DNA from 2 places in the Microbispora sp. GKU 823 genome. Region 2 is predicted to be linked to the other one. Evidence: riboswitches for the same ligand, from Rfam matches in the RefSeq annotation. Region 2 holds a riboswitch; the other holds the start of a gene.
The links. A riboswitch is a leader RNA that binds a small molecule or an ion and turns the genes downstream of it on or off. The one in region 2 is predicted to bind S-adenosylmethionine.

Region 1: linked by a shared signal. The riboswitch ahead of thrC (threonine synthase) and the one ahead of B1L11_RS35005 (aminotransferase class V-fold PLP-dependent enzyme) in region 2 are both predicted to bind S-adenosylmethionine.

What each region holds. Positions count from the first base shown of each region.
Region 1 is NZ_MWJN01000086.1:17,099-27,453, forward strand. It holds gene B1L11_RS33100 (S-adenosyl-l-methionine hydroxide adenosyltransferase family protein) at 1-699, opposite strand, end outside; gene B1L11_RS33105 (DUF3263 domain-containing protein) at 806-1,087, shown strand; gene otsB (trehalose-phosphatase) at 1,279-2,004, shown strand; gene B1L11_RS33115 (hypothetical protein) at 2,015-2,614, shown strand; gene B1L11_RS33120 (hypothetical protein) at 2,687-3,286, shown strand; gene B1L11_RS33125 (sugar MFS transporter) at 3,312-4,478, opposite strand; gene B1L11_RS33130 (trehalose-6-phosphate synthase) at 4,538-5,962, opposite strand; gene B1L11_RS33135 (RNA polymerase sigma factor) at 6,066-6,617, shown strand; SAM riboswitch class I at 6,714-6,853, shown strand; gene thrC (threonine synthase) at 6,868-8,142, shown strand; gene B1L11_RS33145 (MoaD/ThiS family protein) at 8,187-8,462, shown strand; gene B1L11_RS33150 (cold-shock protein) at 8,719-8,919, shown strand; gene groL (chaperonin GroEL) at 9,255-10,355, shown strand, end outside.
Region 2 is NZ_MWJN01000097.1:9,428-19,782, forward strand. It holds gene B1L11_RS34965 (L-aspartate oxidase) at 1-2,326, opposite strand, end outside; gene B1L11_RS34970 (TetR/AcrR family transcriptional regulator) at 2,344-3,081, opposite strand; gene B1L11_RS34975 (class I SAM-dependent methyltransferase) at 3,144-3,773, shown strand; gene panC (pantoate--beta-alanine ligase) at 3,779-4,633, opposite strand; partial or broken gene B1L11_RS34985 (Rossmann-like and DUF2520 domain-containing protein) at 4,624-5,513, opposite strand; gene B1L11_RS34990 (SAM-dependent methyltransferase) at 5,675-6,673, shown strand; gene B1L11_RS34995 (cytochrome P450) at 6,631-7,830, opposite strand; gene B1L11_RS52710 (pentapeptide repeat-containing protein) at 7,907-8,377, shown strand; gene B1L11_RS52715 (pentapeptide repeat-containing protein) at 8,353-8,583, shown strand; SAM riboswitch class IV at 8,644-8,759, shown strand; gene B1L11_RS35005 (aminotransferase class V-fold PLP-dependent enzyme) at 8,811-10,082, shown strand; gene B1L11_RS35010 (helix-turn-helix domain-containing protein) at 10,126-10,355, opposite strand, start outside.

The sequences.
Region 1 (10,355 bases), on a different contig from region 2:
CGCCACCAGGTCGCCGGGCGGCACGGCGGTGAACGTCTCCCGGAACGGCACGGCGACCTGGCGGCGCCCGAGCCACACGGCGATGGTGTCGCCGAGCCGTACGCCGAGTTCGGCCAGGTCGGAGGCGGTGATCGACAACTGGACGTTGCCGTGCCTGTCCACCGACAGCACCTCGCCCTCGGCCGCGCCGTCGCGCAACCGGCAGGTCGGCGCGGGCAGGGTCACCAGGCGCTCCACCGGCATCGGCGGCCCCACGTCGGCGACCGCGCGTCCGGCGCACAGGTGGGCGGCCACCGGGGCGTACAGGTCCCGTCCCGGGAAGGTCGGTGAGACGCTCGCCAGGAACAGGTCCTTGTTCGTTATGTCGTAGGCCGCCTCGGCGCCTCCCGCGGCGCGGACGGCCCACGACAGGATGCCGTTGTCCGGGCCGAGGAACACCCGTCCCCCCGCCTCCACGGCGACCGCGCGCCGGTTCACGCCCACGGCGGGATCGACGACCGCGAGATGGACGCCGGCCGGCAGGTAGGGCAGGGTCTGCGCGAGGATGGCCGCGCCGCGCCGTACGTCCCCGGCGGGGACGAGATGACCCACGTCGATGATCCGAGCCTGCGGAGCGATGCCCGCGATCACGCCGTGGCACGCGGCGACGAACCCGTCCTCCAGCCCGTAGTCGGTCAGAAGCGTGATTACAGAGCTCACACCACGTGACATTACGTCCGTCCTGCCCGGCCTGAACACCCCGGGTTCGTCTCGCGGGCTTGGCATTACCATGGGACGGGCTCGCGAGCCGATCGAGGAGGAGCGGATGGACACCGAACCGGCCGGCGGCGACGGGCTCGACCTCTCGGACCGCGACCGCGAGATGCTCGCGTTCGAGCGCCAGTGGTGGCGTTACGCGGGCGCCAAGGAACAGGCGATCAGGGAGGCCTTCGGCATCTCGGCGACCCGGTATTACCAGTTACTCGGGGAGCTGATCGACCGGCCCGAGGCGCTCGAGCACGACCCCATGCTCGTCAAGCGGCTGCGCCGGATGAGAGCCGGCCGGCGGCGCGACCGCTCGGCCCGCCGCTTCGGACTGAACTCCTGATTCCCATTGGTTTCTCCCCTTCCACGCATGAGCCCCGCTCCCGGGGCATGAGGCCGTCGAGGCGTACGCACGTGACCCCCTTCGGAGTGAGGCCATGACCCTGCCCGCGCACGCAGGACTCGACGCGATCGTCGCCGATCCGGGCGGCGCCGTGATCGGGCTCGACTACGACGGCACGCTCTCCCCCGATCGTGCCCGACCCCGCCGCCGCCCGGGTGCATCCCGGCGTGCCCGGCGTGCTGGCCGCGCTCGCCCGGCTAGTGCGCGCAGTCGTGATCGTCACCGGCCGCCCGCCGCGTACGGCGCTCACCCTCGGCGAGGTCCCCGGCGGGCCGTCCCTCGCCGACGTGCCCGGCCTGGTGATCCTCGGCCACTACGGGCTGGAACGCTGGGAGGACGGCCGGGTGACGGCTCCGCCCCCGCCGCCGGGGCTCGACCTGGTCCGCGCCCGGCTGCCCGAGCTCGTGGGGGGCCTCGACGGCGCGTGGATCGAGGACAAGGACAGGGCCGTCGCCGTGCACACCCGGCGGTGCGCCGACCCCGCGGGGGCGCTGGAGGCGCTGCGCGGGCCGGTCGCGGCGCTGGCCGAGGAGGCCGGGCTGGCGGTCGAGCCGGGCCGCATGGTGCTGGAGCTGCGGCCTGCCGGAATGGACAAGGGACGGGCCCTGTCGGCCTTCCTCGCCGAGCGGGACGCCCGCTCGGTCATGTTCGTCGGCGACGACCTGGGGGACCTCGCCGCCTTCGCCGCGGTCGAGTCGGCCGGGATCCCCGGCGTACGGGTGTGCAGCGGGTCCACGGAGGTGACCGCCCTGGCGGAGCGCGCCGACGTGGTGGTGGACGGGCCCGACGGCGTCGTGGCCTTCCTCGGCGACCTCGTGGCAGGTCTCGGCAAGCCGTCTGCAAGCGGCCGGGCGTAAGGTCCGGGGCATGAGGAAGACGATCTCGGCCGCGGCGGCCGGCCTGGCCGTGCTGGCGGCGTCCCTGGCGGCTCCGGCGGCGGCGTTCGCGAACGACAGCGCGGCCACCAAGCCGCTGCACCTGCGCAAGGGCCTGACCCTCACGATCCCGTCGTCCTGGAAGGTCGACGACAGCCGCAAGGACTGGGTGCGGGTCATCACCGGCTCGTGCCCCACCAAGGGCACGGACACGTACGGCTTCCGCGACTCGGGGTGCCACAGCTTCTGGGTCATGGGGCCCGGAGCCATCAAGATCGGCCACGAGCTGTTCCAGAAGTACACGCCGGACGGCCCGTTCTACCCGGCCACCGACGTCGGGCCCTGCCCCGTCAAGAAGAACCTCTACATGGGCCAGAGCAAGCTCGCCGCGAAGGGGCTGCGGCAGGTCGGGCCGGGACACAAGGCGTACTACCGCGACTGGGCGGGGACCTGCGTGACCATGAGCTCCTACAAGGTGAAGGCGCACTACAACCAGCGCGAGTGGTACCTGCCGACGTCGAAGATCCTGGTGATCGACCAGTGGGGGACCCCGGGCCTGAGCACGATACTCAAGAACGCCACCTGGAGCTGACGCCGCATTTGGTGACCTTTTGTCTATCGGGCCGCAAGTCGTCCGCAAGCGACCGCGCCTAGTGTGCCGGACATGTTCAGAAAGACGATCTCGGCCGCGGCGGCCGGCCTGGCCGTGCTGGCGGCCACCCTGACGGCTCCGGCGGCGGCGTTCGCGAGCGAAAGCGGCGGCACCAAGCAGGTCCACCTGCGGAACGGTCTGACCCTCACGATCCCCACGTCGTGGAAGGTGGCCAAGGACGACAAGGACTGGGTGCGCGTCATCACCGGCTCGTGCCCCACCTACGGCACCGAGGACTTCGGTTTCCGCGACTGGGGGTGCCACAGCTTCTGGGTGCTGGGTCCCAAGGCGCTCAAGATCGGGCTCCGCACGTTCCAGGCGTACAAGCCGAAGTACGGCTTCGATCCCGCGACCGACGTCAGCATCTGTCCCAAGAGCTACAAGCTGTACAAGGGCGAGTGGAAGATCGCGGAGAAGGGGCTGCGGCAGGTCGGCCCCGGCCACAAGGCGGACTACCACAAGTGGGCGGCGACCTGCGTCGACAAGAAGTGGCGGGTGAAGCTGCACTACAACCAGCGCGAGTGGTATCTGCCCACGTCGAAGATCCTGGTCCTCGACCAGTGGGACAACCCGCAGCTGAGCGCGATCCTCAAGAACGCGACCTGGAACTGATCGGCCTTCAGAGTGGCCCGGACGTTCAGGAACGCGTCCTGGACGCGGCCACTCCGCCCGCGGCCATCGCGATCAGGGCGGGCGCGAGCAGGAACGCCGTGTGCGTCCCGAAACCGTCGCCCAGCGCGCCGAGCACGAACGGCCCGCTGCCCGAGCCCATGCCCGCCCAGATCGAGGCCGTGCCCGACGCCTGGTCCGGCCGGCCTCCCGACACCTCGATCATGCGCGTGAGGCCCATGGGGAACTGGACCGAGATGCCGAGCCCGCTGAGCGCGAGCCCGGCGTAGCAGACCGGCGCCGAGGTTCCCGCCCAGAACAGCGCCCAGCCCGCCAGGGTCACCCCGAGCGAGCCCAGCAGCACCGACCCCGGCGCGAAGCGCAGGGCCAGCCGGGCGCCGCCGAACCGGCCCGCGGCCATGCCGGCCAGCATCGCGCTCAGCCCGGTCGCCGCCACGCCAGCGGACAGTCCGGTCCGCTGGGAGAGCAACTCGGCGGCCCACAGGTTGAAGGCGAACTCGAGGGCCACGCAGCACAGCAGGACCGCTCCGGCGACGTGGAAGCGCCAGCCGTACGGGATTCTGCCGGAGGCCGCGGACGGCGACGGCGACCGCGGCGGAACGGGCGCCGGCGGCACCCAGACCCGGCCCATGACCAGGGCCAGCAGGAGGGTGGAGGCCACGGGCACCAACAGCGCGGGCCGCCAGCTGGCCGGCGACTCGGCCACCACGCTGAAGGCGTAGGTGGCGGCGATTCCGGCGATGACGGCGACCGCGTTGGCCTCGCTGATGACGGCCGCCCCCGCCGGGCCGTGGTGGTCGCTGAGCACCGCCATCATCACGTACAGCGCCGTCGAACCGCAGGCGCCGGCGAGCGTGAAACCGGCCAGCGTGAACGGGAGCGCGTGCCCGACCAGGACGAGGAGCACCCCGGCGTTCATCCCGGCCAAACCGGCCCAGGTGACGACGCGGCGCCCGAACCGCCTGGTCAGCGTGGGCAGGGCCAGCCCGCCGGCGATGCCGCCGAGCGCCATCCCGGTGCCGTGCAGCCCGCCGACGGCCTGGGACACGCCGAGTTCGGCGCGCAGGAGGGGCAGGGCGGCCGACATGCCGTACAGGTAGGTGGCGAAGGTGGCGAGCTGGAGATAGATCAACCAGGTGGGGCTGTCCCTGGTGACCTTTATGTTGCGGTCCAAAACCAGGCAAGGGTAGCGCAGCAGATCATCCGGGCACGAGAGCCGGTCAGCCGCCCCGTCTAGATCAGCGCGGCGAGCTGGTCCTCGAACCAGCGCTGGGGCGGCAGGGCGGTGGCGGCCTCCCGCAGCCGCAGGCCGCGCGTGAGCCGCTCCTGCTCCGGCAGCGTCAGCGCCTCGTGCAGCGCCGCCGCCGTGCCGGACACGTCGTAGGGGTTGACGAGCAGGGAGTCGGCCCCCAGCTCGGCCGCCGCGCCGGCCTCGCGGGACAGCACCAGCGCGCACCGGGGCGACAGGATCGGGCCCTCCTTGGCCACCAGGTTCATGCCGTCCCTGATCGGGTTGACGAGCAGCACGTCGGCCAGCCGGTAGGCGGCCAGCGAGCGCGGGTAGTCGTCGTTCACGTTGAGGATCAGCGGGTCCCAGTCCTCGGTCGCGTACTCGTCCTCGATCTCCTTGGCGCAGCGCTGCACGGCCGCCGTGTACTCGCGGTATTCCGGCAGGTCGTGCCGCGAGGGATAGGCGAACGCGAGGTGGACGACCCGGCCGTGCCACTCGGGATGGGCGGCCAGGAACTCCTGGTAGGCCCGCAGGCCGCGCACGATGTTCTTGGAAAGCTCGGTGCGGTCGATGCGCACGATCAGCTTGCGATCGCCCACGAGGTCCCTGATCACGGTCATGTGCGACTCGACGTCCGGCTCGCCCGCCCGGGCGAGCAGCGCCTCGCCGTTCACCCCCAGCGGGTGGACGCCGATCCTGGTGGTCCGCCCTTCGTACGTCACCGTGCGGGCGGCGTGGTCCGCCCGGGCCCCGAGCAGCGTCTCGCAGCAGTCCATGAAGGCGCGGGCCCAGCGCGCGGTGAGGAACCCGGCGTGGTCGGCGCCGAGGATGCCGGTCAGCACCTCGGCCACGACGTCCTCGGGCAGCAGCGCGAAGTATTCGGGCGGCGCCCAGGGCGTGTGCGAGAAGTGGGCGATGCGCAGGTCGGGCCGCTCGACCCGGAGCATCGCCGGGGTCAGCGTCAGGTGGTAGTCCTGCACCATGACGCGCGCCCGGTGGGCCGCCTCCTCGGCCAGGGCCAGCGCGAAGGCCCCGTTGTACGTGCGGTACGACTCCCACTCGCGGCGGAACCGCGTGCCGAACTCGGGGGAGAAGGGCGTGTTGTAAAGCAGGTGGTTGACGAACCAGAGAGTCGAGTTGGCCACGGCGTTGTAGGCCCGGTGGAAGACCGCGGGCGGGATGTCCAGCATGCGGATCGGCCCCGTCTCGAACGCCCGGTCGAGCCGCCCGCCGGGCGCGTGACGCACCGCGCCCCGGTCACCGTCCGACAGCGCCGCGCAGACCCACAGGACGTCGGTGTCCTTGACCACCTCGGACAGGCCGGAGACGAGTCCGCCGCCGCCCCTGCGCATGGTCAGGCCGCCGTCGTCCGACAGCGTGAAGGACACCGGACCCCGGTTGGACGCGATCAGAACGGTGCTGCTCATCTTGGGGTTCCCTCGATCAGAGCGGGCGCGCATGCCGGAAGATTAATAAAAGCCGACCTCCGTCAATAGGATGTCAACCGATCGCGGGAGGGCTGAATACGGCATGGCACTGGACGACACGACCGAGGACCTGGCCCGATCGGCTGCCCAGGGGGACCACCGCGCGCTCGGTGAACTGCTGCGGCGCATCGAGCCCGACGTGTTGCGGCACTGCGAGCGCCTTCTACCGTATCGGCAGGACGCCGAGGAGGCCGCGCAGGACACGCTGCTCGCCGTGGCGCGCAACATCGCGAGGTTCGAGGGGCGGGCCAAGTTCAGCACCTGGCTGCACATCGTGACCGTGAACTGCGCCAGGACCACCTACCGCTCGCTCAAGCGGCGCTCGTCGGAGCAGGCGGAGGAACTGCCCGAGCAGCGGCCCGATCCCCGGCGGGTGAGCGTCATCGCCGGGTCGCGGCTCGACCTGCTCGACGCGATGGAGGCGCTGGAGGCCGAGCGGCCCGACCTCGCCCAGGCGCTCGTGCTGCGCGACATCTGCCAGCTCGACTACGCGGAGGTCGCCGACCAGCTCAAGATCCCCCTCGGAACGGTCAAGTCCCGTATCCACCAGGCGCGCAAGTACGTGCAGAGCGCACTCGGCGAGGCGTACGGCTGATACGAAACGTCTCGCCATGTGAGACGTCGGAACGGACACCGGGGACGCCGGGGTACAGTGCTAGAGACCTTTCTCGGAAGGTCCTACAACTGAACATGCTCATCCAGAGGGGTGGAGGGACCGGCCCTGCGAAGCCCCGGCAACCTCCCCGGTGTCGAACTCGTGCCCACGAGGCCCGGCCGGGACAGGTGCCAATTCCGGCTCGCGGCCAAGGTGGTCGCGAGCGAAGATGAGGGAAAGGCCTCGCTTCATGGCGCACACCAGCACTGCCGCTAACACTGCCGCGAACACCGTCGAGTTCGGCCCCGCCACCGGCCTTTCGTGTCGCGAATGTGGCGCTCTTTACGACCTCGGTCCGATTTTCGCCTGTACGGAGTGTTTCGGCCCCCTTGAGGTGGCGTACGACTTCGGCGAGGTTCGCCGGGAGGACATCGAGTCCGGCCCGGCGAACATCTGGCGGTACCGCTCCCTGCTCCCCGTTCCCGCCGGCGTGGCGGCCAAGCCCAACCTCCAGCCCGGCTGGACCAAGCTCGTGAAGGCCGACAGGCTGGCGGCCGAGCTGGGCCTGCGGTCGCTTCACGTCAAGGACGACTCCGGCAACCCGACCCACTCCTTCAAGGACCGGGTCGTCGCGATCGCGCTTGAGGCCGCGCGCAACTTCGGCTTCCACACCCTGTCGTGCTCCTCCACCGGCAACCTCGCCGGCGCGGTGAGCGCGGCCGCCGCCCGGGCCGGGCTGGACTCCTGCGTGTTCATCCCCTCCGACCTGGAGCCGGCCAAGGTCACCATGGCCGCCGTGTACGGTGGCCGCCTGGTCGCCATCGACGGCAACTACGACGAGGTCAACCGCTTCTGCTCCGAGCTCATCGGTGACGAGCTGGGCGAGAAGTGGGGCTTCGTCAACGTCAACCTCCGGCCCTTCTACGCCGAGGGCTCCAAGACGCTGGCGTACGAGATCGCCGAGCAGCTCGGCTGGCGGCTGCCCGACCAGATCGTCATCCCGGTGGCCTCCGGCTCTCAGCTCACCAAGATCGACAAGGGTTTCCGTGAGCTGATCAAGCTGGGGCTGGTCGAGGAGCGGCCCTACCGGATCTTCGGGGCGCAGGCCGAGGGCTGCTCGCCGGTCTCCCGGGCGTTCAAGGCCGGGCAGGACGTGGTGCAGCCGGTGCGGCCCGACACCATCGCCAAGTCCCTGGCGATCGGCAACCCCGCGGACGGGCCGTACGTGCTCGACATCGCGCGGCGGACGGGCGGCGCGGTGGAGGACGTGAACGACCAGGAAGTGGTCGAGGCCATCCGCCTGCTGGCCAGGACCGAGGGCGTCTTCGCCGAGACCGCGGGCGGCGTCACGGTCGGCGTGCTCCGCAAGCTGGTGCGCGAGGGCCGTCTCGACCCCGACGCCGAGACCGTGGTGCTGAACACCGGCGACGGGCTGAAGACACTCGACGCGGTGTCCGAGCACGCCCGTCCCGCCGCCGTCATCCGTCCCTCTCTCGACGCGTTCCGTGCGGCATTCGCCAACTGAAAGCGTTTCAAAAGGCCCATCGGTAGTAAGAAAGCGAGCGAACAATGAGCGTTTCCGTGCGGATTCCGACGATTCTCCGGACGTACACCAACGGAGCCGCGGAGGTGAGCGGGGAGGGGGGAACGCTCCGGGAGGTCCTGCAGAAGCTGGACGCGGACTACCCCGGCATCGGCGGGCGCATCCTGGATGAGACGGGTAAGATCCGGCGTTTTGTCAACGTCTACGTCGGGGAAGAGGATGTCCGATTCGCCGACGGTCTGGACACCGCCACGCCGGACGGGGTGCAGATTTCGGTCATCCCCGCCGTCGCCGGAGGCTGAGCCGCCGCGCCGGGGCCGAGCACCTGACATGCACTTCTGTCGGTGAAGAAGTCATGCGGTGCCATGGCAAATGGTGCAGCTCTCAACTATTCAACAGCAAAGTGAATATTCTTCGATCCCGCTTTGAGCGAACGCCAAGTAGTAGTTTGCGGATTGACTCTGTTGTCCTACGCCTTGACACGGGTATGGTCGAGGACGATCGACAAAACCGGGGGCTTCTTGGGTGTGGTCCCCAGCCCAGCAAGAGGAGTCGGAAGTGGCGCAGGGCACCGTCAAATGGTTTAACGCGGACAAGGGCTACGGCTTCATCGCGGTAGACGGTGGTAAGGACGTGTTCGTCCATTACTCGGCAATCCTGATGGACGGCTACAAGGCCCTCGAGCAGGGTCAGCGGGTTGAGTTCGACATCACGCAGGGTCAGAAGGGCCCGCAGGCGGAAGCCGTACGGGCCGTCTGATCCCGTCATCGACCTTGGAAGGCCCGGCGCGCGGACACCGCGTGCCGGGCCTTCCGCGTGTCTCCCGCTTCGCTCGGTGTCTCCCGCTTCGCTCGTAGGCTCGCTCGGTGTCTCCCGCTTCGCACTGGTCTGGGCATACCGTCCAAGCTGGTCAGAACGGCTTCCGCTTGCACTCTCAGGGGTAGAGTGCTAAATACTTGTTTGGCACTCTGAGGTCGAGAGTGACAACAACCGGGATCGGGGCGATGGGGCCCGCGCAGGGATAGCGGGTCCAAGCCGTCGCGGGCGTCGGCTCGGTCCGTTGAAGACACCCTGCTACTGGGAGGTCTAGCCTAATGGCAGCCAAGATGATCGCGTTTGACGAGGACGCCCGGCGCGGTCTCGAGCGCGGTATGAACCAGCTCGCCGACGCCGTGAAGGTGACCCTCGGCCCCAAGGGCCGCAACGTCGTGCTGGAGAAGAAGTGGGGCGCCCCCACGATCACCAACGACGGTGTCTCCATCGCCAAGGAGATCGAGCTCGAGGACCCGTGGGAGAAGATCGGCGCCGAGCTCGTCAAGGAAGTCGCGAAGAAGACCGACGACGTCGCCGGTGACGGCACCACGACGGCCACCGTGCTCGCCCAGGCGCTGGTCCGCGAGGGTCTGCGCAACGTGGCCGCCGGTGCCAACCCGATGGCGCTGAAGAAGGGCATCGAGGCCGCCGTCGAGCGCGTCAGCGAGGAGCTGTCGAAGCTCGCCAAGGACGTGGAGACCAAGGAGCAGATCGCTTCCACCGCCTCCATCTCCGCCGCCGACACCGAGATCGGCGCCCTCATCGCCGAGGCGATGGACAAGGTGGGCAAGGAAGGCGTCATCACCGTCGAGGAGAGCAACACCTTCGGCCTGGAGCTGGAGCTCACCGAGGGCATGCGCTTCGACAAGGGCTACGTGTCCGGCTACTTCGTGACCGACCCCGAGCGCATGGAGGCGGTCTTCGAGGACCCGTACATCCTGATCGTCAACTCCAAGGTCTCGGCGAACAAGGACCTGCTCCCGCTGCTCGACAAGGTCGTGCAGTCCGGCAAGCCGCTGGTCATCATCGCCGAGGACGTCGAGGGCGAGGCCCTGGCCACCCTGGTCGTCAACAAGATCCGCGGCCTGTTCAAGTCCGTGGCCGTCAAGGCTCCGGGCTTCGGCGACCGCCGCAAGGCCATGCTGGGTGACATCGCCATCCTCACCGGTGGCCAGGTCATCTCCGAGGAGGTCGGTCTCAAGCTCGAGAACGCCACCCTCGACCTGCTCGGCCGCGCCCGCAAGGTCGTCGTCACCAAGGACGAGACCACGATCGTCGACGGCGCCGGTGACGCCGAGCAGATCGCCGGCCGGGTCAACGAGATCCGCGCCGAGATCGAGCGCACCGACTCCGACTACGACCGCGAGAAGCTCCAGGAGCGC
Region 2 (10,355 bases):
CCACGGTGAAGTTGTCGAGCAGGATCTCGTCGGCGCCCTCGGCCAGGACCGGCTCGATCTGGTCGATGCGGTCCACCTCGACCTCGATCGGCAGGCCGGGGAAGGCCTGCCGTACGGCCCGGAACGCCTCGGCGACGCCTCCGGCGGCGACGACGTGGTTGTCCTTGATCAGCGCGGCGTCGTGCAGGCCCATCCGGTGGTTGACCCCGCCGCCCGCCCGTACGGCGTACTTCTCCAGGGCGCGCAGCCCCGGCAGGGTCTTGCGGCTGTCGCGGATGCGGGCGCCGGTGCCCTCGACGGCGTCCACCCAGCGGCGGGTCTGGGTCGCGATGCCGGACAGGTGGGTGAGGAAGTTGAGCGCGGTGCGCTCCATCGTGAGCAGGTCCCTGGTCGCGCCCCGCACGGTCATCACCACGTCGCCGGGGCGCACCCGGTCGCCGTCCGCGGCGTGCCGCTCGACCTCGACCTGTCCGGCGGCCTGCCGGAAGACGGTCTCGGCCACGGCCAGACCCGCGACCACGCCCTCCTTGCGGGCCACCACGTCGGCGACGGCCCGCTGGTCGGCGGGGATGGTCGCGACCGAGGTCACGTCCTGTCCCCCGGCCAGGTCCTCCTCCAGCGCGGCGCGGACGAGACCGAGCACGGCGTCCGGGTCGAGTCCGGCCTTCTCCAGCTCGGTCCGCGGTTCCTCGTGAGGCGTGTACGTCAAGGTCAGTCCCTCCGCCGTCAGGGCGATGTCGATGTGCGCCCGCCAGTGGGCGTCGTCGCGGTCGGGGTGGTCCTCCCGCCAGTGCGAGCCGCGGGTCTCCTCACGCACGGCCGCCGCGGCGACCAGTGCGGAGGCCACCGTGAGGAGGTTGGTGGCCTCCCACGACTCGGTGCAGGGCTCGACCGCGACCGGCGTCCAGCGGGCGTCGGACAGCGCGCGGGCGACCTGCGCGAGACTCCGGTCGCTGCGCAGCACCCCGGCGCCCCGGCTCATGTGGCTCTGGATCCTCGGCCGCGTACGCGGGTCCACCAGGCCCTCGGGCCGTTCGTCGGCCGGGGCGGGCTCGCGCGGGGTGAGCTCCTTCGCGGCCAGGTCGGCGGCGATGCGCTCGCCGTAGACGAGCCCCTCCAGCAGGGAGTTGGAGGCCAGCCGGTTGGCGCCGTGCACGCCCGTGCAGGCCACCTCTCCGCAGGCGTACAGGCCGGGCACGCTGGTCCTGCCGTACAGGTCGGTGCGCACGCCGCCGCTCGCGTAGTGGGCGGCCGGGGCGACGGGGATGGGCTCGGTGACGGGGTCGATGCCGTGCTCGCGGCAGACGGCGAGGATCGTGGGGAACCTGGAGCGCCACTTCTCCTCGCCGAAGTGGGTGGCGTCGAGGTAGACGTGGTCGGCGCCGGTCCGCGCCATCTGGCGCATGATCGCCTTGGCGACCACGTCGCGGGGCGCGAGGTCGGCCAGCTCGTGGACACCCTGCATGAAGCGCTCGCCGGTCGCGTCGATCAGCACGGCGCCCTCGCCGCGCACGGCCTCGGAGACGAGGGGCTGCTGGCCGGTCGAACCCTCCCCCAACCACAGGACCGTGGGGTGGAACTGCACGAACTCGATGTCCCTGACCACCGCGCCGGCCCGCAGAGCGAGCGCCACGCCGTCCCCGGTGGACACGACGGGGTTGGTGGTGGCCGCGTAGACCTGGCCCATGCCGCCGCTGGCCAGCACCACGGCCCCGGCCCGTACGGCGCCGACGCCGTCGCGCGCGCCCTCCCCCATCACGTGGAGCGTGACCCCGCAGGCGTGGCCCTCGGCGTCGAGGAGGAGGTCGAGGGCGAGGGCGTGCTCGATGACCTCGATGCGGGGCTCGGCCAGCACCGCCTCGGCCAGGGCCCGCTGCACCTCGGCGCCGGTGGCGTCGCCGCCCGCGTGGACGATCCGGTTGCGGTGGTGGCCGCCCTCGCGGGTGAGCTGGAGCTCGCCGTCGGTGTCGCGGTCGAACTCGGCGCCGTGGCTCATCAGCCGCTTCAGCGCGTCGGGGCCCTCGGTGACCAGGACGCGTACGGCCTCCTCGTCGCACAGGCCGACCCCGGCGACGAGCGTGTCCCTCAGGTGCTCGTCGGGGGTGTCCTCGGGGTCGAGGACGGCGGCGATGCCGCCCTGGGCCCACCGGGTCGACCCGGCCGACAAGACGTCCTTGGTGACCACGAGCACCCGCGCCACGGGGTCGAGTTCGACGTGGCGCAGCGCCACGGTGAGGCCGGCGATGCCGGACCCGATCACGACCACGTCGGCCTCGACGGTCCAGCCGGGTGCGGGGGCGGTGAGTCTGCGTGCGAGCGCCACCATGAGGGGATCCCCTTTCGTCATAATGACGATAACGCCCCCCTGGCGATGGTGCAGCCCCGCCCCCTCCTACCACGCCCCGGCCCCACCTCGGGCCCCGGCCCCTCCTGCGAGGGGCCCGCTGCGGCGTCGGTGCAGAGCTGGGCGGTCAGAGTGGCGTAGGCCCATTCCTCCCACCTGTCCTGCGACCAGCCACGGTCCTGCACGAAGAGCAGATACAGCTGCGGGCTGAGCAGGCAGAACAGCAGGTCCGCCGCCATCGCGACGGAGACGTCCGGGCGGGCGCCGGGTTTGCCGGCCAGCGCTTGCGCCGCGGCGTGCTGCACGACGTAGCGCGGATCGGGGCCGTCGGGCCATTGCGCGGCGATCTGCGGGTCGGTGGCCCCGGCGGACGCGATCATCGGCATGAGCGGGGCGACCCGGCCGAGGATCTCACTCGTACCGCGCACGTGCGCGCGCAACTGGCCGGCCGCCGTGGGCTCCGCGCACGCGGCGCGGAACCATTCACGGTCCATGACGGCCACCGGCTCGGTGTCGCCGGCGATGGACGTGTCGACGACGTCCTTGAACAGCGTGCGCTTGTTGCCGAAGACGAAGTAGACCGTCTGGACGGCCACGCCCGCCCGGTCGGCGACCTCCTGCAGGCTCGTCGCCCCATAGCCCTGCGCGACGAAAAGCTCCCGCGCCGCCTGGATGACCTTCTCCCGGGTGCGGCGTGAGCGCTCGGCCCGTTTGTCCGGCCGCTTGACGGTGTCCATGGCGCGAGTATATCTCTAGAGTTCGTTACTAGAGTTTGACTCTAAAGAGATGGAGCGGAGCCATGGACAAGCCGAACGAGACCGAACGGGACCAGGAGGAGGCCGTACGCCGGGAACTGGAGAGGTACTACCGCGCCGGGAAGCCGCCCTGGGACACCGGTGTGACGCCGCCCGAGCTGGTCGCACTGGTCGAGGGGCACGGGGAGAGGCGAGACGCGCTGCCGCCAGGCCGCGCCCTGGAGCTCGGCTGCGGCACCGGAACCAACGCCGTATACCTGGCCCGGCACGGGTGGGAGGTCGTGGCCGTCGACCTCGTCGACCGCGCGATCGAGCAGGCCCGGGAGAAGGCCGCCGCCGCGGGAGCGGCCGTACGGCTGCTGCACGGGGACGCCACCCGGCTCGACGAACTGGACGCCCCCGGCCCCTACGACCTGTTCTTCGACCTGAGCTGCTACTGCGGCATCCCGCCGCACCGCCGTGACGCCTACGCCGCCGGGCTCACCCGCCGCGCCGCTCCCGGTGCACGGCTGCTGATGTTCGGGTACGGCCCAGGAACGCTCGACGACAAGTTCTCCGGCGTCACCGCCGACGAGCTGCGGGCCAGGTTCGCCGGCTGGGAGCTGGTTGACGTCACCCCCGGGACGAACCCGTTCCCCACCTTCTGGTTCACACTGCGCGCCGGGGCGGCCTGAGCCCCCTACAGGGTCAGGACCACGTTGTCGATGAGGCGCGTGGTGCCCACCTTGGCGGCCACGGCCAGGATCGCCTCGCCGCGGTGGTCGTCGCCGACCGGCGCGAACGTCGCGGGGTCGGCCAGGATCAGGTAGTCGAGCAGCAGCGGCGGGTCGAAGCGGGCGGCCTCCTCCAGCACGGCCCGCGCGGCGTCGAGGATCCCGGCCGGTCCGGCGGTCCGGGCCCGCGCCTCGCCCGCCCGCAGCGCCCGCGACAGCGCGAGCGCGGTGCGGCGGTCGGCCTCGGACAGATACCTGTTGCGGCTCGACAGCGCGAGGCCGTCCGGCTCCCGCACGGTCGGGGCGCCGACGATCGACACCGGGACGTCGAGGTCGGCCACCATCCGCCGGATCAGCGCGAGTTGCTGGGCGTCCTTCTGCCCGAAGACCGCGACGTCCGGCCGCACCAGGTTGAACAGCTTGAGCACCACGGTCAGCACGCCGTCGAAGTGGCCGGGCCGGAAGGCGCCCTCGACCACCCCGCCCATGCCGCCGGCCGAGACCTCCACCTGGCGGTCCGGCAGGTACATGTCCTCTGCCGAGGGCGCGAAGACCACGCCCACGCCCTCCTCCTCGCACACCCGGAGGTCGGCGTCGAACGTACGGGGATAGCGGGAGAAGTCCTCGTTGGGGCCGAACTGCAGGGGATTGACGAACACGCTCACCACCACGTGGTCGGCGTGCTCGCGCGCCAGCCGCATCAGCGACCGGTGACCCTCGTGGAGCGCCCCCATCGTGGGGACCAGGGCGATCCTTCCGGGGCCGAGTGCGTCCCTCGCCTTGTCGAGGGCGGCGCGGTCCGCGGCGACGGTCAGGTCCATATGTTCCCTCCCAGGGCATCCAGCAGGCGTTCGGCCGCCTCGGGCTTGAGCAGGCCCGCCGCGAGCGCCCGGTCGGCGGTGAGCCTCGCGAGGGCGACGTACGCGTCCGCGGCCTCGGGGGCGGCCAGGATGAGCGCGTCGACGTGCTTGCGCACCGTGCCCGCGTCGCCGCGGACCACGGGCCCGGTGAGCCCGCTGATGCCGAGGCGCAGCACGTTGTCGAGCGCCGCGCTCAGCAGGGGGCCGAGCATCCGGCCGGGATGCTCCACGCCGATCTTGGCGAGCAGTTCCTGCGACTCGGCGACGAGCGTCACCATGTGGTTCGCGGCGCCGGCCAGGGCGGCGTGGTAGAGCGGCCGGTCCTGGTCGCGATCCACACGGGCTCGCCGCCCATCTCGATCACCAGCGCCTCGGCCACCGGCCGCAGCAGGTCGGGCGCGGTGACACCGAAGGAGCAGCCGTTGAGCCGGGTCAGGTCGTCGCTCCTGCCGGTGAACGTCATCACGGGGTGCAGCGCGAGCGGCAGCGCCCCGGCCTCGGCCGCGGGGTCGAGCACGCCCAGGCCGTACGCGCCGCTGGCGTGCACGAGCAGCTTGCCGCGGAGGTCGGCCCCGGTGGCGGCGAGGCCGGAGACGAGGCCGGGCAGCACGTCGTCCGGCACGGTCAGCAGCACGAGCTCGGACCGCGCGATCACCTCGTCGGGCCTGCTGAGCTTCAGGCCGAGGCGGTCGGCGGCCCGCCGCGCCGACGCGTCGGACACGCCGCTGGCCGCCACCACCCGATGACCCGCGAGCATGAGCGCGGCTCCGAGCACGGAACCGACCCGTCCCGCGCCGAGCACTCCCACGGCGAGCCGCGCCGGGCGGTCACTTGTGTCCATGACGCCTCCCCTCGGTTCAGCGTAGCGGCGGCGCTCCCGCCGGCCCGGGCGTGGCCCAACGGTCGGATTTTGTCCCGTTTCTCACGGGCCTATGTTGAGCCATAAGTACGAAAGTGACTACTTTTCGTTACGCCCTCGGCGTGTCGGTAACCTAAAGCGCCGTGGAGGTCACCTGGCGGGAGGCCATGCGGCGGGCGCTCTACGGCGCGGAGGGCTTCTACCTGCGGGAGCGCCCCGACCGGCATTTCCGCACGTCGGTGCATGTCTCTCCGGTCTTCGCCGAGGCCGTGCTGCGCCTGCTCCTGCGGGTCGACGCCGCCCTCGGCCGGCCCGATCCGGTCGATCTCGTGGACATGGGCAGCGGCAACGGCCTGCTGGCCGCCCGGGTGCGGGCCGCCGCGCCGCCGGACCTCGCGGAGCGGCTGCGGGTCACCGCCGTCGACCTGTCCCCCAGGCCCGGCGATCTCGACCCCCGCGTCGCATGGGAGGCGGAGGCGCCGTACGGGGTCACCGGCCTGGTGATCGCCAACGAGTGGCTGGACAACGTGCCGCTCGACATCGCCGAGATGACGCCGGACGGCCCTCGCCTGGTGCTCGTGGACACCTCGACCGGCGAAGAACGGCTCGGGCCCGCTCCCGGCCCCGAGGACCTGGCCTGGCTGGAGCGCTGGTGGCCGCTGCGCGCACCGGGGGAACGCGCCGAGATCGGCCACCCCCGCGACGAGGCGTGGGCATCGCTGATCACCCGGCTTGCGCGGGGCACGGCGGTCGCCGTGGACTACGCCCATCCGGCCGGGCGGCGGCCCCCGCTCGGCACGGTCGCCGGATATCGCGAGGGCTCGGTGGTGCCGCCCATACCGGACGGTCGTGCGACATCACCGCACACGTGGCGCTGGACGCCTGCGCGGCGGCCGGCGAGCGGGCGGGGCGCGGGCGACCACGCTCACCACGCAGCGGGAGGCGCTGCGCGACCTGGGGCTCACCGGCGCCCGGCCGCCGCTCGCGCTGGCGTCGGCCGATCCCGCCGGGTACGTGCGCGCGCTCGGCCGGGCCTCCCAGGAGGCCGAGCTGATCGACCCGGCCGGTCTCGGCGGCTTCGGCTGGCTCAGCCAGGTGGTCAGACGGTGACCTTGAGCGACTCCAGGCCGCGCATGATGTAGCTGGGCTTCCAGGTGGGCTCCTCGGCGAGCTCGAGCTTGGGCGCCAGCCGCAGCAGGGCGCCGAACGACTCCGCCATCTCGACCCGGGCGAGCGGCGCGCCGAGGCAGAAGTGGATGCCGGCGCCGAACGAGATGTGCGGGTTGTCCGCCCGGCCGAGGTCGAGACGGTCCGGGTCGGCGAAGACCTCGGGATCCCGGTTGGCGGAGCCGAACAGCAGCGCGATCTCCACACCCCGGGGGATCGTCACCCCGCCGACCTCGATGTCCTCCAGCACCCACCGCTCGAACATCTGCGCCGGGGTGTCGTAGCGCAGCAGTTCCTCGACCGCCGTCGGCATCAGGCCGGGGTCGGCGCGCAGCCGCTCCAGCTCACCCGGGTTGCGGAACAGCGCCCACCACCCGCTGCCGGTGGCGTTGACCGTGGCCTCGTGCCCGGCGTTGAGCAGCAGCACGCAGGTGCCGATCAGCTCGTCCTCGGTCAGCCGGTCCCCGTCGTCCACCACCTGGGCCAGCGCCGAGATCATGTCGTCGCCCGGCCGCTCCCTGCGCGCCCTGGCCAGCTCGCGCAGATAGCCGGCGAACTCCGTCGCCGCGCGTACGGCGGTGTGTTGCACCTCCAGGGAGGGGTTCAGCTCATACATTCCGCAGATGTCGGCCGACCAGGGGCGCAGCAGGTGGCGGTCGGCCTCGGGCACGCCCAGCATCTCGGCGATCACGGTGACCGGCAGCGGCTCGGCCACCTCGGCCAGCAGGTCGCCGCCGCCGCGCTCGACCAGTCCCTCGGTCAGCTCGGTCGCGATCTTCCGTACGCGGGGACGCAGCGACTCGACCATGCGGGGCGTGAACGCCTTGGACACCAGGCGGCGCAGCCGCGTGTGGACCGGCGGCTCGACGTCGAGCATCCCGGCCCGGATCACCCGCCAGAACGGTTCCTGGAACTCCGGCTCGGGCTCGCGGCCGAACGCCTCGTGCGTCGCCACGTGCAGGTAGGACCGGCCGAGGCGCCGGTCGCGCAGCAGCGCGTTCACATCCGCGTGGCGGGCGATCAGCCACTGCCCCGTCGGCTCGAAGAAGCTGACCGGCTCGTTGTCGCGCAGGTCACGATAGGCGTCGTAGGGGTACGCGATGAACTCGGCATTCCAGGGATCAAACTTCACAATGGACAACAATACGGATGAAAGACCTCGCCTGGGAGTACGGGCGCACGGGTCCGTCATGGCGTAGGTTGGGGCGATGCCGAAGCGCCGCGAACAGCACCGCAGAGAACCTCGCGAGCTCGGCGAGTTGCCCTACGCCGATCACCTCGAACCGTTCGACGGCCGGCTCGCTCAGGGCGGCGACTACGACACGGTCCTGTTCGACGGGCAGGAGTTCGAGGACGCCGACGCGTCCAACGCCCGGTTCATGGAGTCCGCGTTCACCTCGGTGACGTTCGTCGGCGGCCGGTATCGGCGCGCCCGGTTCTCCGACGTGTGGCTGAACGGCGTGCGCTGGGTGGGCGGCGACCTCACCGAGTCCACCTGGGCGGACGCCGAGATCATCATGAGCGCCCCGGCCGGCACGGCGCTGCCCGGCGCCGAGATGAACCATGTGACCTTCCACCGCTGCAAGCTCGACTCGGTCAACCTCCGCGCGCCGACCTGCGGGAGGTCTCGTTCGTCGAGTGCACGCTGCGCGACGTGGACTTCGCCGGCGCCACGCTGACCGGCGTCGCCTTCCCCGGCTCCACGCTCGAACGGGTGCGCTTCGACAAGGCGCGCATGTCCCGGGTCGACCTGCGCGGCGCCGTGTCCCTGGGCATCTCCGACGGCTACGACGCGCTGCGCGGCGCGACCATCAGCGGCGTCCAGTTGATGGAACTCGCGCCGATGTTCGCCCACATCCTGGGTGTCACGGTCGACAACGGCTGAAGTCGCTCGCATCCACGGCACTTGCGGCCGGGGGGCCGTATCGGGTTATAGTGCCGTCCAGGTCATGAGTGCCAGCGTCAAGCCCCGGCTTGCTGGCCGGCAACCCTCGCGCTCGCGGCGGGGTGCCCCGGGTGAGGACCGGGTCCGGCACGAGGTGTGCCGGGCAAGCGCGGGCTCCGCCGTTCCAACGCCATGGCCGGGGTCCCCGACCCCGAGGAGGTTTGGCGTTGTCCGCACTCACCTTCGTCCAGCAGGCCGTCAACCGCATCTCCGAGCCCGTGCGTCTGCCGGCTGTCGTGGGCTCCGACCTTGAGGTGCCCGTCAGGGGCGGCAGGCTCGTGCCGTACGCGAACCTCGACTACGCGGCGAGCGCGCCCTGTCTCGAGCCGGTGAACGCCGCCGTCGCGGCGGCGCTGCCGGCCTACTCCAGCGTGCACCGGGGCGCGGGCTACGCCTCGCAGCTCACGACGGCCAGGTATGAGCAGGCCAGGCACACCGTGCGGGCCTTCGTCGGCGCCCGCCCCGGCGACGCGCTGGTCTTCGTGCGCAACACGACCGACGCCATGAACCTGCTGGCCCGCAGCCTCCCCGAGGGCACCACCGTCGTCGTGTTCGAGACCGAGCACCACGCCTCGCTGCTGCCCTGGCCGAACGCCGTACGGCTCGCGCCGCCCGCCTTCCCCGGCGAGGCGATCCGGGCGGCCGACGAGGCGCTGGCCGCGATCGAGGGCCCGGCCCTGCTCGTCGTGACCGCCGCCTCCAACGTGACGGGCGAGCTGTGGCCGATCGCCGGGCTGGCCCACATCGCCCACCGGCACGGCGCGCGGATCGCCGTGGACGCCGCCCAGTTCGTCCCCCACCGCGGGCTCAACCTCTCCGCGCTCGACCTCGACTACGTGGCCTTCTCCGGGCACAAGCTCTACGCCCCGTTCGGCGCCGGGGTGCTCGTGGGCCGCCCCGACTGGCTCGCCGACGCCGATCCGTACCTGCGGGGCGGCGGAGCCGTACAGGCGGTGGGCGAGACCACCGAGTGGAGCGACGACCCCGAGACGCGGCACGAGGCGGGCACCCCCAACGTGCTCGGCGCCATCGCGCTCGCCGCCGCCTGCGACGCGCTGACCGCGACCGGCTGGACCGCGCTGGTGCGGGAGGAGGAGCGGCTGCTCGCCCGTCTGCGCGCCGGGCTCGCCACGATCCCCGGCGTACGCGAGTTGTCGCTGTGGGGTCAGGACCACCCGCGTGTCGGCATCGTGTCGTTCACCGTCGCCGGCCGTACGGCCCGCGAGGTCGCCGAGGCGCTGTCGGCCGACTGGGGCATCGGCGTCAGGGACGGCAAGTTCTGCGCCCACCCGTTCGTCCGCCACCTCCTCGGCGGCGGTGAGGACGGCGGCTGCGCGGACGGCACGTTCAGCGCCGTACGCGCCTCGGTCGGCATCGGCACGACCACCGAGCACGTCGACCGCCTCATCGAAGCGCTACGCGAGATCGCCGCCGCCTGACGACGGAAGGTCAGGTTGGGGGTCTCGCCTGAGAGGCCCCCAATCAAGCGGCATCCGTCGACTTCTCGCTGACAGGCAAGCGCAGCGTCCGATCACCGAAGTCGACGACCAGATCCAAGCGGGCCCCGAGCGCCTCCACATAGCGAGCGATGACCTCGAGGGATGTGACCTCTCCATGCTCGATCTGTGAGACCCGGGCAACACTCAGACCCATGACAGCCGCGACGTCCTTTTGGCCGAGCCCAAGTTGCTTTCGCGCCTCGGCGAGCTGAT